DNA from 4 places in the Bacillus sp. VA13 genome. Region 3 is predicted to be linked to each of the others. Evidence: predicted binding sites of a transcription regulator. Region 3 holds the regulator's gene; each other region holds the start of a gene.

Region 1 (3,216 bases), on a different contig from region 3:
CGCCTTCCTTTGTCAGCTGTGAATCAAGCTTAGATACGGCTTCAGCGCCAAACAAGCTGGAAAACAGCAAAAATTCCCCTATCATGTCCCGATTAAAGGCGTGAATTTCCTGCAGCCCGAATACGTCAAACGAATAAATGGCTTTGTACAGCGCCCTGTCTGTGCCCTGGAACAGCTGCTTTAAAAAATCTTCTTGCTTCACTTCGCCTTTTTCTGTGTACACTCTCAGCTTTTCGGCAGTCCCCTTCGTCCGTTCAATTTTCACAGCCCCATACTCAGGATGTTCAGCTTCAAGAACACCGCCATAGACACCGCCTGTTTTCGGTTCATATTTTTTCGTTTTTGGAAAACCAAACAGCATGCTTTCAATAAATGACATTATCGTCGTTTTCCCTGCCTCATTTAATCCGTAGATTAATTGGACAGGCGAGGCGGAAAAGTGAAAGGTCTGATTGGAAAATTTCCCGTATTGGTAGATATGTAAAGATGTAATTCGCAAAGCTTTCACCGCCTCATATTTCAAGCACCTTAAGCTGTCTTTTCAATAAAATCTGTGCCTGTTCTTTTATTTCCTGTAACTCCTCTTGGCTAAACCGGTCCGCGTGCCTTCTGTACACAGGATGCCGCTCAAGCCCTTCCAGCACATCTGACAGATCGCCGCGGTCAATGTCCGCAAATAAACCGCCAAAAAAAGGATCAAGGTTTGTAAGGTTTGCTTCATTTTCTATCTCATCGTCCAATGAAAGCGGAAAAACGAAGTGTTCCTCCTCAGCCTCTTGCTCCTGAAAGGCTTCGAGAAGCTCATCCAAGGTGCCTTTCGGCGCCTCCAGCAGCCATTCCGGCGCCCGCCCTTGTAATACGAGTCTTACACAAACAGGGCTCCCCTTTATCCGGAGCTTCGAAAACGCGTCCTCAACCATTTGGAAAATGGCAGTCATATTCTTTGCCCCCGTCACATCAACTGCCGCTTTTTCCCACAGGACATCATGCGCTTTCTGAAATTCATAAGAAATATCTCCGTTAGTCACACGAACGAGATAATAGCCTTTATCTCCCGTCTCCTTCATATGGCGCGCTTGCGTGTTTCCCGGATAGATGATTGCCGGGTGCTCGGCAGAAAGAACCTGGCGTTTATGTATATGGCCAAGCGCCCAATAATCCATTCCGCTTTTCACGAGATCGTCATGCGTAAACGGGCAATACGGATCGTGTCCTTCAGATCCTGATAGTGTGCCATGGAGCATACCGATATGAAACGGGGCGTCAGTCGACCTCCGATAGCGGGCGGCTTGGTTTTCCGTCACGGCTCTGGCCTGATAGCTGAAACCGTAAATGCTTGCTATGCGCCTACCTTCCTTATAAAACGATTTTTCTTCAGGAACTGCGGACGAAAAAATATGGACATTCTCAGGCCATTCAATCGGCGTCCACTCCCCGCCAAGATGATCGTGGTTCCCAAAGATCACATAAACTGAAATCCCGCATTCTCTCAGTCTTTCAAACTGTTTTTTCAAAAAGAGCTGCGCCTTTAAGCTTCGATTGGCTTCGTCAAACAGGTCCCCCGCCAGCAAAATGAAATCAACGTTTTCTCTTACTGCAGCATCTATCATATGTTTCACGCTTTTAAATGTGCTTTCTTTAATCCGGGCAAAAATCGGTTCCGGCAGATGCGATATCCCGTAAAACGGGCTGTCTAGATGTAGATCTGCCGCATGAATAAAGGTTAGATCAGTCAACATTCTGCTCCTTTCCAGGATGAAGTACCCTTATTTTAGCATCGAATTCTTGCGAATGCACGTTCTGTCAATAAAGAAACAGCCTGAGAATCCCCAGGCTGTTTTTAATCAATTTTTCGCTAAACGAAGTGCTTGTTTGATCGCTTTGAATGCGCTTGAGTTGCCGTAAATCAATACACCGCCCTTGTAAATTCTGGCACCGATGACAGCCAGTATGACAATGGTGAGCAGCGTGATTCCGATTCCGGCAGCAGCCTGCCAGAACGGAATATCAAGCATACCGACGCGCAAGAACATAATCATTGGTGTAAAAAACGGAATAAACGAGGTTACCGTAATAAATCCTGCATCAGGTGCATTCAAGCCGAACATCGCGATCATAAAACCGGCGACAACCAATAGCGTCATCGGCGTGATCGTTTGCTGCACGTCCTCTATTCTGCTGACGACACTGCCGAGAAACGCGGCAAGTGTCGCGTATAAAAAGTAGCCGAGCAAAAAGAAAATCACAGCATAGATGACAGTGGTTGCTGATACGTCGGTCAGATTAAGAAATCCGCCGACAGATGATGCCGTTTCGCTCTTTTGGTTCAGCTTAAGCGACAGAGAGCCGGCTCCTATAATGATTGCAAGCTGCGTGATCCCGACGAGCCCGATGCCAAGCAGCTTTGCAAACATCTGCTGGATCGGCGGCATGCTTGAGATCAGGATTTCCATGACACGCGAAGATTTTTCGGTTGCAACCTCCATCGCAATCATGCTGGCATACATAATCACAGAGAAATAAATGACGAACAGCATAATATAAACAAGCCCTACCGTCTGGCCCAGCTCTTCCTCAGACTTCGCACCCTCTTTCAGTGCCTCCTGCCCGACAGTAACGGGCGCATAAAGACTGCTGATCGTTTCCTGCGAAACGCCGAGCTCCGCCGTTCCGACAGCCGTTTTGGTTTGCGTCAGCGCCTGCTGCAGCGTTTGGTACGTGCTTTCATCAGAAATCGTTAACGCTTTATATGTTCCTGAAATGGTTCCTTTTTCATCTCGTTTAATGATGAGCATGCCATCAAGCGCTTCATCTTTGACTTGCTTTGTGACTTCATCCTCCGATTGCTTCGATTGCTTCACATCAAGATCACTGTTTGTATCCACCGCTTTCAGCTGCTTCGAGAAAATCGGATATAATTCGTTTGTTTCATCAACAACGGCGATTTTTTCTTTCGCATCATCACCTTGAAACAAAGAAATGATCGACTCCAGATTCGTTACAACTAAAACAAGCAGTACTGTGATGACAGTCGAAATAATAAAGGATTTTGCCATAATCTTATTTTTATATGTATGAGAAAGCATGATCCAAAATTTATTCATAGACGGCCCCCACCTTTTCTATAAAAATATCATGCAGTGACGGCTCTTCAAGCTCAAACTTTCTGATAAACCCTTTTCCTTGGAGCATAGCAAAGATCTCTTGAGAAATGTC
Region 2 (3,216 bases), on a different contig from region 3:
GTTTGCTAACTCTTCACGGAATCGGGTCAGAAGAAGAATGCAGTAATCTGTTCCGATCCCGAACAGAATGGCGACTAAGAAGGTTTGCGTAAACGTCGAGATAGGAAAATCAACATTGTACACAAGGATGCCCAGTATGGATTGACTGATCAGATAAGAGAAACCGACAACCACAATCGGGATAAACGGCGTCACAACAGATCGAAACACGATCAGCAGTAAACCGATGATCAAGCAGACTGTGATCACTTCCGTTTTCTTGAGCCCTTCCTCTGAGCTGTGAGCGAAATCCTGATTGATAAGAGAGGCTCCCGTAATATATGCCGTCACATCATCAGGAACGATTGTATAAATGTCATCCGCGATTTTTTCCGCTTTTTTATCAGAACCTGTAATCGTGACAGGAATGAGAACCGTTTTCTTGTCTTTTGAAATCAATTGGTCTTTGACTTCTTTTTCCGCTGTCAGAGGAGACGTTACTTCTTCTACACCGTCGATCTTTTTGACTTTATCGATCATTGTCCGGAGCTGATCCTCTGTTTCTTCCTTCAAAGCGTGGTCTAATGTAAAGACTATACTGATCGAATTATTGTCTTCTCCCGCTTGTTTTAAAATGGCATTTGCTCTTTCTGAAACAGCATCTGCAGGAAGCTGGGCCTGCCCCTTTTGATTGGCCAGCTCCGTTAAGTTCGGAGAAAACAAACTCAAAACGACGGTAAGTGCTAATATAACCGCTGCAATTGCCCACTTGAATTTGATGATTGCTCTCATTCTGCAGAATCTCCTCCTTTAAATTTGTTTTTTAGAATGGTGAATATCTCTATGATAGAATTTAAGTGTTTCTCATCTATATCATCGATCAACTCTTTGAGAGCGTTAAAAATGGCAGAATCTAATTCTTCCAATATGGTTTCACCGCTGGTTGTGATATTAATAAGCTTAGAGCGCTTATCACTTTTCGCCGGACAGTCATCCCATTCAACCAATCCCTTATCGAGCAGCTTTTTCAGTCTGTTAGAAATCGCGCTTTTATGGACATTTTGATACATGGCTAGGCTGCCGGGAGAGGTTGGCCCCTTGACTTTTAAAATTTTTAACAAGTCTGCCTGTTCCCTTGAGATATTCTTGAATACATCCTGATTAATTTCATGATGCACAAACTCTGTCCCTTCAAGTAATACTTCCACAAACAGGTTTATCGCCTGACATAGCTTTTGTTCATTCAACATCTTCCCCTCCTCATTATAGTTTACCCCTCTAAACTTTATGATCAATGTCAAATAGTTTATTCCCCTAAACTATATCTGTCAACAAATTTTATTTATGAACATCTAAAAGAGAACGCTCGTTCGTGTATAATAGACATCAGAAACACGAAAGGGGAAAATGAACATGTCAGATTTTTCATTAACATTGTATGAATATAACGTCTGGGCCAATCAGCAAATATTCAACCGATTAAAAGAGCTTCCAAAAGAGGTGTACCGCCAAGAGATTCAAAGCGTGTTTCCGTCGATATCCCATGTGTTGTCTCATGTTTATCTTTCTGATCTCGGCTGGATTGAAGTGTTTTCCGGCCAAAGCATGACCGATGCTTTGATGTTAGCTGAACAGCTCAAAGAACAGACAGAGGCAAAAGAAATGGAGGAAATGGAAGCCCTGTTTCTGACGTTATCCGAGCGCTATACATTATTTTTACAGCAAAAAGAACAGCTCAATAAGCCCCTCCAGATTAAAAACCCCTCAGGCGGAATCATGAAAACGACTGTTTCTGAGCTGGTTCCCCACGTTGTCAACCACGGGACATACCACCGCGGAAATATCACAGCAATGCTGCGGCAGACAGGATACGCATCTGCTCCGACAGATTATGGGCTCTACCTGTACATGAAAAAAACTGAAATGGCATAAAAGAAAGCGGCTCCTAAATTGAGCCGCTTTTTTTATGATGGAACGTTCAAAAACATTAAAATTTCTTTTCATATTTTCTGTATAGTAAAAAAGATATAAATTTTAGTGTTATAATAATCATTAAAAATATATTGCTGACTCAATAAACAATTTTTCAATGGAGGAACACACAAAGTGACAGACGACATGACGAAAGACAATATAAATCAGCAAAAATTGGAGAGAGGCTTGAAAAACAGGCACATCCAGCTCATCGCCATCGGCGGAGCCATTGGAACGGGCTTATTTCTCGGCTCCGGAAAATCGATTCATTTTGCTGGACCGTCTATTCTATTTGCTTACATGATCACAGGGATCATTTGCTTTTTAATTATGAGATCTCTGGGTGAACTGCTGTTATCGAATTTGAACTATCACTCTTTTGTTGATTTTGTACAAGACTATTTAGGCGATATGGCAGCTTTTATCACCGGCTGGACCTATTGGTTCTGCTGGATTTCGATTGCAATGGCTGATCTGACAGCCGTCGGGCTCTACACTCAATATTGGCTCCCGGGTGTGCCGCAATGGGTGCCCGGCTTAATCGCTCTGATTATATTACTGATTATGAACTTGGCAACCGTCAAGCTTTTTGGAGAATTAGAATTTTGGTTTGCGTTAATTAAAGTCATTGCCATTTTGGCACTGATCGTCATTGGCCTTGTAATGATTTTTAAAGGTTTCTCCACAAGCTCTGGGGTCTCCAGTTTCACAAATCTCTGGAGCCACGGAGGCATGTTCCCGAATGGCATGCACGGGTTTATCCTATCGTTCCAGATGGTTGTGTTTGCCTTTGTCGGCATTGAGCTGGTCGGACTGACAGCCGGTGAAACAGAAAACCCTGAAAAAGTAATCCCTAAGGCGATCAACAATATCCCTGTCCGGGTGTTGCTTTTCTATATCGGTGCTCTTCTCGTGATTATGAGCATCTATCCTTGGAATGTCATCAATCCCAGCGAAAGCCCATTCGTACAGGTGTTTGTCGCAGTTGGCATCGTCGGGGCAGCAAGCATTATCAACTTTGTTGTGTTGACATCCGCTGCTTCAGCATGCAACAGCGCTGTATTCAGTACAAGCCGTATGGTCTATTCTCTGGCGAAAGATAACAATGCGCCTGAATCAATGGCAAAACTGACTCCGCGTAAAGTACCTAGAAATGCGTTGTTCTTTTCAGCTATCGTGATTTTAATCGGTGTTACATTAAACTACATCATGCCAGAAGGCGTATTCACCCTGATCACAAGCATTTCAACCGTCTGCTTTATC
Region 3 (3,216 bases):
GGAAGGACGAGCATGTCACCGGATAGATAGGAAACAAAACCTAGGAAAAGTGCAATAAACATTACACTTAAAAAGGGCGCGTGATAGACTCTGTCCAAAATCACATATAAAAGGGCGAGAGTGAAAGCAACCTTTGAAGCAAGAGCAATGATATGTTTCATTTGACCACCTAAATTGTTATTTTTGAAGAAAACCCTTGGCTGTAAACAAATTATAAAAACATAAGTAATTCAATTCGACAATCATTATTTTAAACAATCCGATTTTGTTTACACTGGTATTTTTTGCTGACTGCATGAAACTTTTTTGGAAAAAAGTCGTACATATGGATGATCAGCTTTCAAGGGGGAATGATTTGTGAAGGTAAAAGGAATCAATCACTTATTATTTTCAGTTTCTCATCTGTATACATCGATTGATTTTTATCAAAAAGTGTTTGATGCCAAGCTTCTGGTAAAGGGAAAAACAACAGCATATTTTGATTTAAATGGCATTTGGCTTGCGCTTAATGAAGAACCTGACATTCCGAGAAATGACATTAAGGAGTCTTATACCCATATTGCATTTACTATTGAAGATCAAGAGTTTGAGGAAATGTCAGCAAAATTAAAAAGGCTTCATGTCAATATCCTGCCTGGCAGAGAACGAGATGAACGCGATCGAAAATCAATTTATTTTACCGACCCTGACGGCCACAAGTTTGAATTTCATACCGGAACCCTTCAAGACAGGCTTCGTTATTATAAACAGGAAAAAACGCATATGGATTTTTATGATTGAAACGACCTCTTGATATTACACAGAACATATACATAAATCTCATGTAGGGTTAAAATGTGGTAAAGGAGGGGTGTAATTGAAAATAAGTATCTTAGGCTTAACAGCAGTTTTGATGTGTTTTTTTGGCATTGGCAGTACCCATGTGTCAGCTTTAGATTTTGATCACAAAACAGACTTTATTTTAAATGACAGCACAAAATCGTTTGTTCTGGAAAATATCAGTGATGTCCCGGCGATCGACTATATTTTAGGCTATCAGTTTACGATCTTGGGAGCCAATACTTGTTCAGTTGAGATTAAACTTCAGCGAATGGGGCTTACGGGAGAATATACCACACTGAGCACGAAGCAATTCAGCGGCAGCTGGTTTGATTTTAGTGCTCAGGATAAGGTTTCTATCGATCCGTTTCACCGATACCGTATATTAGCAGAAGAACACTCAGAAAACTGCACGAGTGTTCGGGTAAAGGGCAGTTGTGGTATACAATATTTTCATTTTGATTGAAGCTCACGTTGATCAAGAGAAGTGAGCTGTTTTTTAGAAAATGTTGAACCAACTACACTATGTACTAAATTTTCATTAAAATTCAATTACTGCCGCGCTCCTTACATAAACATGAAACCACGTCATTCCACGACCTAAGAAAATGAAACATTTTTAAGGACATAACGTCTAATATTTTAAACGGACAATATTCAGATAAAAGTTTCCTGAAGGAAAGAAAATTTCTTGACTTCAACAATTGTTTGGTGGATAATTATGGTGTAAACATGATGTTCTTTTTCCTCCTATTCAGGCTCGCACCCATAAGTCAGGGCGAGCCTGCTTTTTTGTACAATAAACCCCCTCTCCATAAAGGAAGAGGGGGTTATTTCATGCATTTGATAGATCAATAGGTTAATGGACGGTTCTGAACACGCCAATCACTTTCCCTAGAATGCTGACATTCTGCAAGATGATAGGTTCCATCGTTGGGTTTTCAGGCTGTAAGCGAATGTGAGTATCCTCTTTATAGAAACGTTTTACCGTAGCTTCATCATCTTCTGTCATCGCAACTACAATTTCCCCGTTGTTCGCTGTATTTTGCTGTTTAACGATGACATAATCCTTATCGAGAATACCAGCATCAATCATACTGTCTCCCATAATCTCCAGCATAAACACATGCTCGTCCGGAGGAACCATACGGTCAGGAAGCGGAAAATATTCTTCAATATTTTCTACTGCTGTAATAGGAGATCCCGCCGTGACTTTCCCGATGACCGGTACATTAACGACCTGACTTTGCGGAATGTCTACTTCTTCATCAAGTATTTCTATTGCTCTAGGTTTTGTCGGATCCCGTCTGATCAGCCCTTTTGTTTCCAAACGGGCCAAATGGCCGTGGACAGTTGAGCTGGACGCAAGCCCAACAGCCTCTCCGATTTCTCTCACGGAAGGCGGATATCCTTTTGATTTAACCTCTGCTTTAATAAAACGGAGGATATCAAGTTGCCTTTTTGATAGCTTCGTCATTTTTCGCACCTCAAAACGTCGATTTTAAGAAGATTATAGCATGATTTTCCTTACAGTACAAACATAGGTTCGAAAAAACAATTGACAGAAACGTTTGTTCGTATATACTGAAATTATAAAAAAGCGAACGAACATTCCTGTTGGAGGTTATGATCATGAGTAAAGAATCTATTATTTTTGTCGGTCTATTCACAGTGATTTTGAGCGCGGTTATCCTTTTGCTGTCATATACAAGCAGCGGTCAGGAACTTAATCAGTATGCTAAAATAGAAGTCCAGCAAGGCGACACACTTTGGTCAATTGCTGATCAGGTAGCAGATACAAAAAAGATAAACAAAAACGATTTTATTGAATGGGTAGCTGATAAAAATCATCTTCAGACGTCTGATATCCAGCCGGGAGATGAGTTGGTGATTCCATTGAAAAAGAAGCATCAGGATGCATATAAATTGGCAACTGTAAGATAGAGAGGAAAGATAGAAAAAATGAAAGCACTCATATATGCCCGCGTAAGCACAAATAAAGAACAGCAGGAAACTTCATTAAAGCGGCAGGTGGAGGAGCTAACGGCCATTGCAGCCGAGAACGGCATGGAAGTCGTCAAAGTGATTTCTGAAAAAGCCAGCGGATATGAAATGGATCGTGACGGTGTATTTGAGCTGCTTGATGAGATCAAGAATTCGGGAATTGATGTTATTTTGGTTCAGGATGAGACTAGGCTCGGTCGGGGAAATGCAAAAATCGCCCTGCTCCATTGTATCTACAGAGAAGATGTGAAAGTCTATACAACGGCTCACAGAGGTGAACTGGAGTTATCGGAGGCTGACTCGATGGTGCTGGAGATCGTCAGCATTGTGGAAGAGTACCAGAGGAAAATTCACAATATGAAAATCAAGCGGGGAATGAAGCGTGCAGTAAAA
Region 4 (3,216 bases), on a different contig from region 3:
TCCCTTCACCTCTATCCGATCCATAGCCATTTGTTCATCATCCTTCCGCTTTTAGCTCTAAAAGTAAATCGCGAAGCTCCGCGGCTCTTTCAAAGTCAAGCGCCTTGGCTGCTTCCTTCATTTCGTGCTCCATCTGTTCAACGACTTTCTGGCGTTCTTTCTTCGTCATTTTCGACAGCTTCGGCGCGGCTTTTGTTTTGTATTCCGCTTTATCCTCAGCTGCTACTGTGGCACGAATGACATCGCGAATTTCTTTATTTATCGTTTTCGGCGTAATGCCGTGCTCTTCGTTAAACCGCTCCTGCTGCTCGCGGCGGCGTTTTGTTTCATTAATCGCAATTTCCATAGACTTCGTCATTTTATCTGCGTACATAATGACGCGGCCTTCTGAGTTTCTTGCTGCCCGTCCGATGGTCTGGATCAGCGAACGCTCAGAACGAAGGAAGCCTTCCTTATCCGCATCCAAAATCGCAACGAGAGATACTTCAGGAATGTCGAGCCCTTCCCTCAGCAGGTTGATGCCGATAAGCACATCATGCTTGCCGAGACGCAGATCACGGATAATTTCAATCCGTTCAAGCGTCTTAATCTCTGAATGCAGATAGTTTACTTTAATGCCGATTTCCTTTAAATAATCGGTCAGGTCTTCTGACATTTTTTTCGTCAGGGTTGTCACGAGCACCCGTTCATTCCGCTCAATCCTTGCTTGAATTTCACCGATCAAATCATCAATCTGGCCTTCAATCGGACGCACATCAATCAGCGGGTCAAGAAGCCCTGTCGGACGGATGATCTGCTCGACCATTTCATCCGTGTGCTCAATCTCATACGGCCCTGGCGTTGCTGATACATACACGATATTGTGCATATGCTTTTCAAACTCTTCAAAACGGAGCGGACGGTTATCAAGCGCTGACGGAAGCCGGAAACCGTGATCCACGAGTACCTGTTTCCGCGCCTGGTCTCCGTTAAACATGCCGCGCACCTGAGGAATTGTCACATGCGACTCATCCACCACGATCATAAAATCGTCAGGAAAATAATCAAGAAGCGTATACGGTGTTGAACCCGGAGGCCGAAGCGTCAAATGTCTTGAATAGTTTTCAATGCCGGAGCAGAAACCCATTTCCCGCATCATTTCAAGATCATATCTTGTCCGCTGCTCTAAACGCTGCGCTTCCAGCAGCTTGCCGTTTTCATGCATGACCTTCAGCTGCTCCTCAAGCTCTTTCTCGATATTTTGAATCGCTTTCTCCATTTTCTCGGCCCGCGTTACGAAGTGGGATGCCGGGAAAATCGCGACATGATCACGGTCGCCGAGAATTTCTCCTGTCAGGGCATCCACTTCTCGGATCCGCTCGATTTCATCTCCGAAAAACTCGACTCTGATACAGTGTTCATCACGGGATGCCGGGAAGATTTCCACTACATCTCCGCGCACCCGAAATGTACCGCGCTGAAAGTCGATATCGTTGCGGGCATATTGGATGTCTACAAGCTTTCTGAGCAGCTCGTTGCGCTCAATTTCCATTTCAGACCGCAGTGACACGACCATTTCCCGGTATTCTTCAGGCGAACCGAGACCATATATACAAGACACACTCGCAATAATAATGACATCTCTCCGCTCAAACAGAGACGATGTTGCGGAGTGTCTTAATTTATCTATTTCATCATTAATACTTGCGTCTTTCTCTATAAACGTATCCGTTTGAGGCACATACGCCTCCGGCTGATAATAATCATAGTAGCTGACAAAATACTCGACAGCGTTGTTCGGAAAAAATTCCTTGAACTCACTGTAAAGCTGTCCGGCGAGGGTTTTGTTATGGGCAATGACAAGCGTCGGCTTATTGACTTCTTTAATCAAATTGGACACCGTAAATGTTTTGCCCGTTCCTGTCGCCCCCAGCAGAGTCTGATGCTTCTTGCCCTCCTGAATTCCTTTTACAAGTTTTTCAATGGCTTTCGGCTGATCTCCCTGGGGCTGATATTTCGAGACTAACTCAAAGCGATCTTTCACAAAATAAGCCTCCGTTTCTTTAACGAAATCTTCCTATAGATATAGTAACACAATGGAATGCAAAATCACTAAAAATACGAACTAAAGTTCGGTGGTTTTTTATTTCCAGCTGTTTTCGTGTATAAAAAACCTGCTTTTAAAACGTAAAAGCAGGAATTCAGTCTTTATATTCATTATGTCCGATTTATTCTTCTTTTTTCTCAGCAGCTTTTTTGGCCATATACAGTCCGCCAGCCACAAGAGACACAACATCCAATCCTACAATAAAATACGTTTCTGTATAGCCTTTTAAATAAGAGGCAAACAGCAATGCAGCTGTTAGAGCGATCGCCACATAATGATTAAAGGTGACTCTTGTAAAAAGAACAACGAGCATAAAAGGGAAAAACAATGCAAAAACGGCTTTTGTAATCAACAAAAACCCTCCTCAGGGATTCTTCATCTGATCTGATTATAGTAAAAAATGAAGAATCGGACAATCGTGCAATCGTTCCCTCTTTCTACACCATACCCTTTTTCAGCCAAAATCAATCACTATATTTGCGCTTTGGTCCCGGTCAATAGAAACATCAATAGATCAAACAATGATAAATAATAGAATGGAATGATTCACAAGATAAACAAGCAGAGTTATATAGTATGGTTGTAGATCTGGGCAGTTCAATACAAAAATGGACAGGAGTGGACAAATATGAAGTTCAAGTTCGTTACATATGTTTCAACAGCAGCTGACTCCCCCGGTCTCCTTATGGCATCACAACCCGCTTTTGCAATCACAAATCTAGCTGATGATAAAAGTTCAGCCCTCGAAGTTCTTCCCGATAATCATTATAGATGGAAGCTCCAGACGGCTGCCGATGAAGAATGGTTCCTTTGGACAATTGTTATCCAAACTGAAGATCATGGCCAAGGAGGAACTTACTCTCGATTAAGAAGTCCGGAGAACGTGTGTATATGAGGCTGAAATCCCATGATGGCGACTACAGCACAATAAGCAACTATGATTTCACTTATTCCATAAAGTAAGAACATATATGAATTTACATGAGTGCCGCTGTTCCAATCAGCGGCACTTTTTTTATTAAAGCATGCCCGCCGCCAGATTCCGAGAATATAAGAAAAATAGGCATACAGCACCAGCCTGGCCCCATTTTTCATGATAATCTAACTAACTTAACTATTCATTTTATTTA

Evidence for each region. Region 3 encodes LexA, which represses DNA repair genes until DNA is damaged. Its sites were predicted from a motif close to CGAACATATGTTCG; they were not measured.
Region 1: the regulator LexA is predicted to act here: its motif matches at 1,789-1,802, upstream of AC0C66_RS14585 (DNA repair exonuclease).
Region 2: the regulator LexA is predicted to act here: its motif matches at 1,339-1,352, upstream of dinB (damage-inducible protein DinB).
Region 4: the regulator LexA is predicted to act here: its motif matches at 2,101-2,114, upstream of uvrB (excinuclease ABC subunit UvrB).

Annotation. Positions count from the first base shown of each region.
Region 1 covers NZ_JBVQPP010000003.1:511,240-514,455, forward strand. The annotation lists gene AC0C66_RS14580 (ATP-binding protein) at 1-508, opposite strand, end outside; gene AC0C66_RS14585 (DNA repair exonuclease) at 513-1,739, opposite strand; gene AC0C66_RS14590 (ABC transporter permease) at 1,845-3,104, opposite strand; gene AC0C66_RS14595 (ABC transporter ATP-binding protein) at 3,097-3,216, opposite strand, start outside.
Region 2 covers NZ_JBVQPP010000004.1:27,055-30,270, forward strand. The annotation lists gene AC0C66_RS15420 (MMPL family transporter) at 1-771, opposite strand, end outside; gene AC0C66_RS15425 (MarR family transcriptional regulator) at 768-1,226, opposite strand; gene dinB (damage-inducible protein DinB) at 1,393-1,911, shown strand; gene AC0C66_RS15435 (amino acid permease) at 2,086-3,216, shown strand, end outside.
Region 3 covers NZ_JBVQPP010000001.1:380,823-384,038, forward strand. The annotation lists gene AC0C66_RS01625 (YndM family protein) at 1-161, opposite strand, end outside; gene fosM (FosM family fosfomycin resistance protein) at 358-780, shown strand; gene AC0C66_RS01635 (hypothetical protein) at 857-1,285, shown strand; gene lexA (transcriptional repressor LexA) at 1,679-2,296, opposite strand; gene yneA (cell division suppressor protein YneA) at 2,446-2,763, shown strand; gene AC0C66_RS01650 (YneB family resolvase-like protein) at 2,782-3,216, shown strand, end outside.
Region 4 covers NZ_JBVQPP010000002.1:641,105-644,320, reverse strand. The annotation lists gene uvrA (excinuclease ABC subunit UvrA) at 1-30, opposite strand, end outside; gene uvrB (excinuclease ABC subunit UvrB) at 38-2,023, opposite strand; gene AC0C66_RS11395 (CsbA family protein) at 2,208-2,438, opposite strand.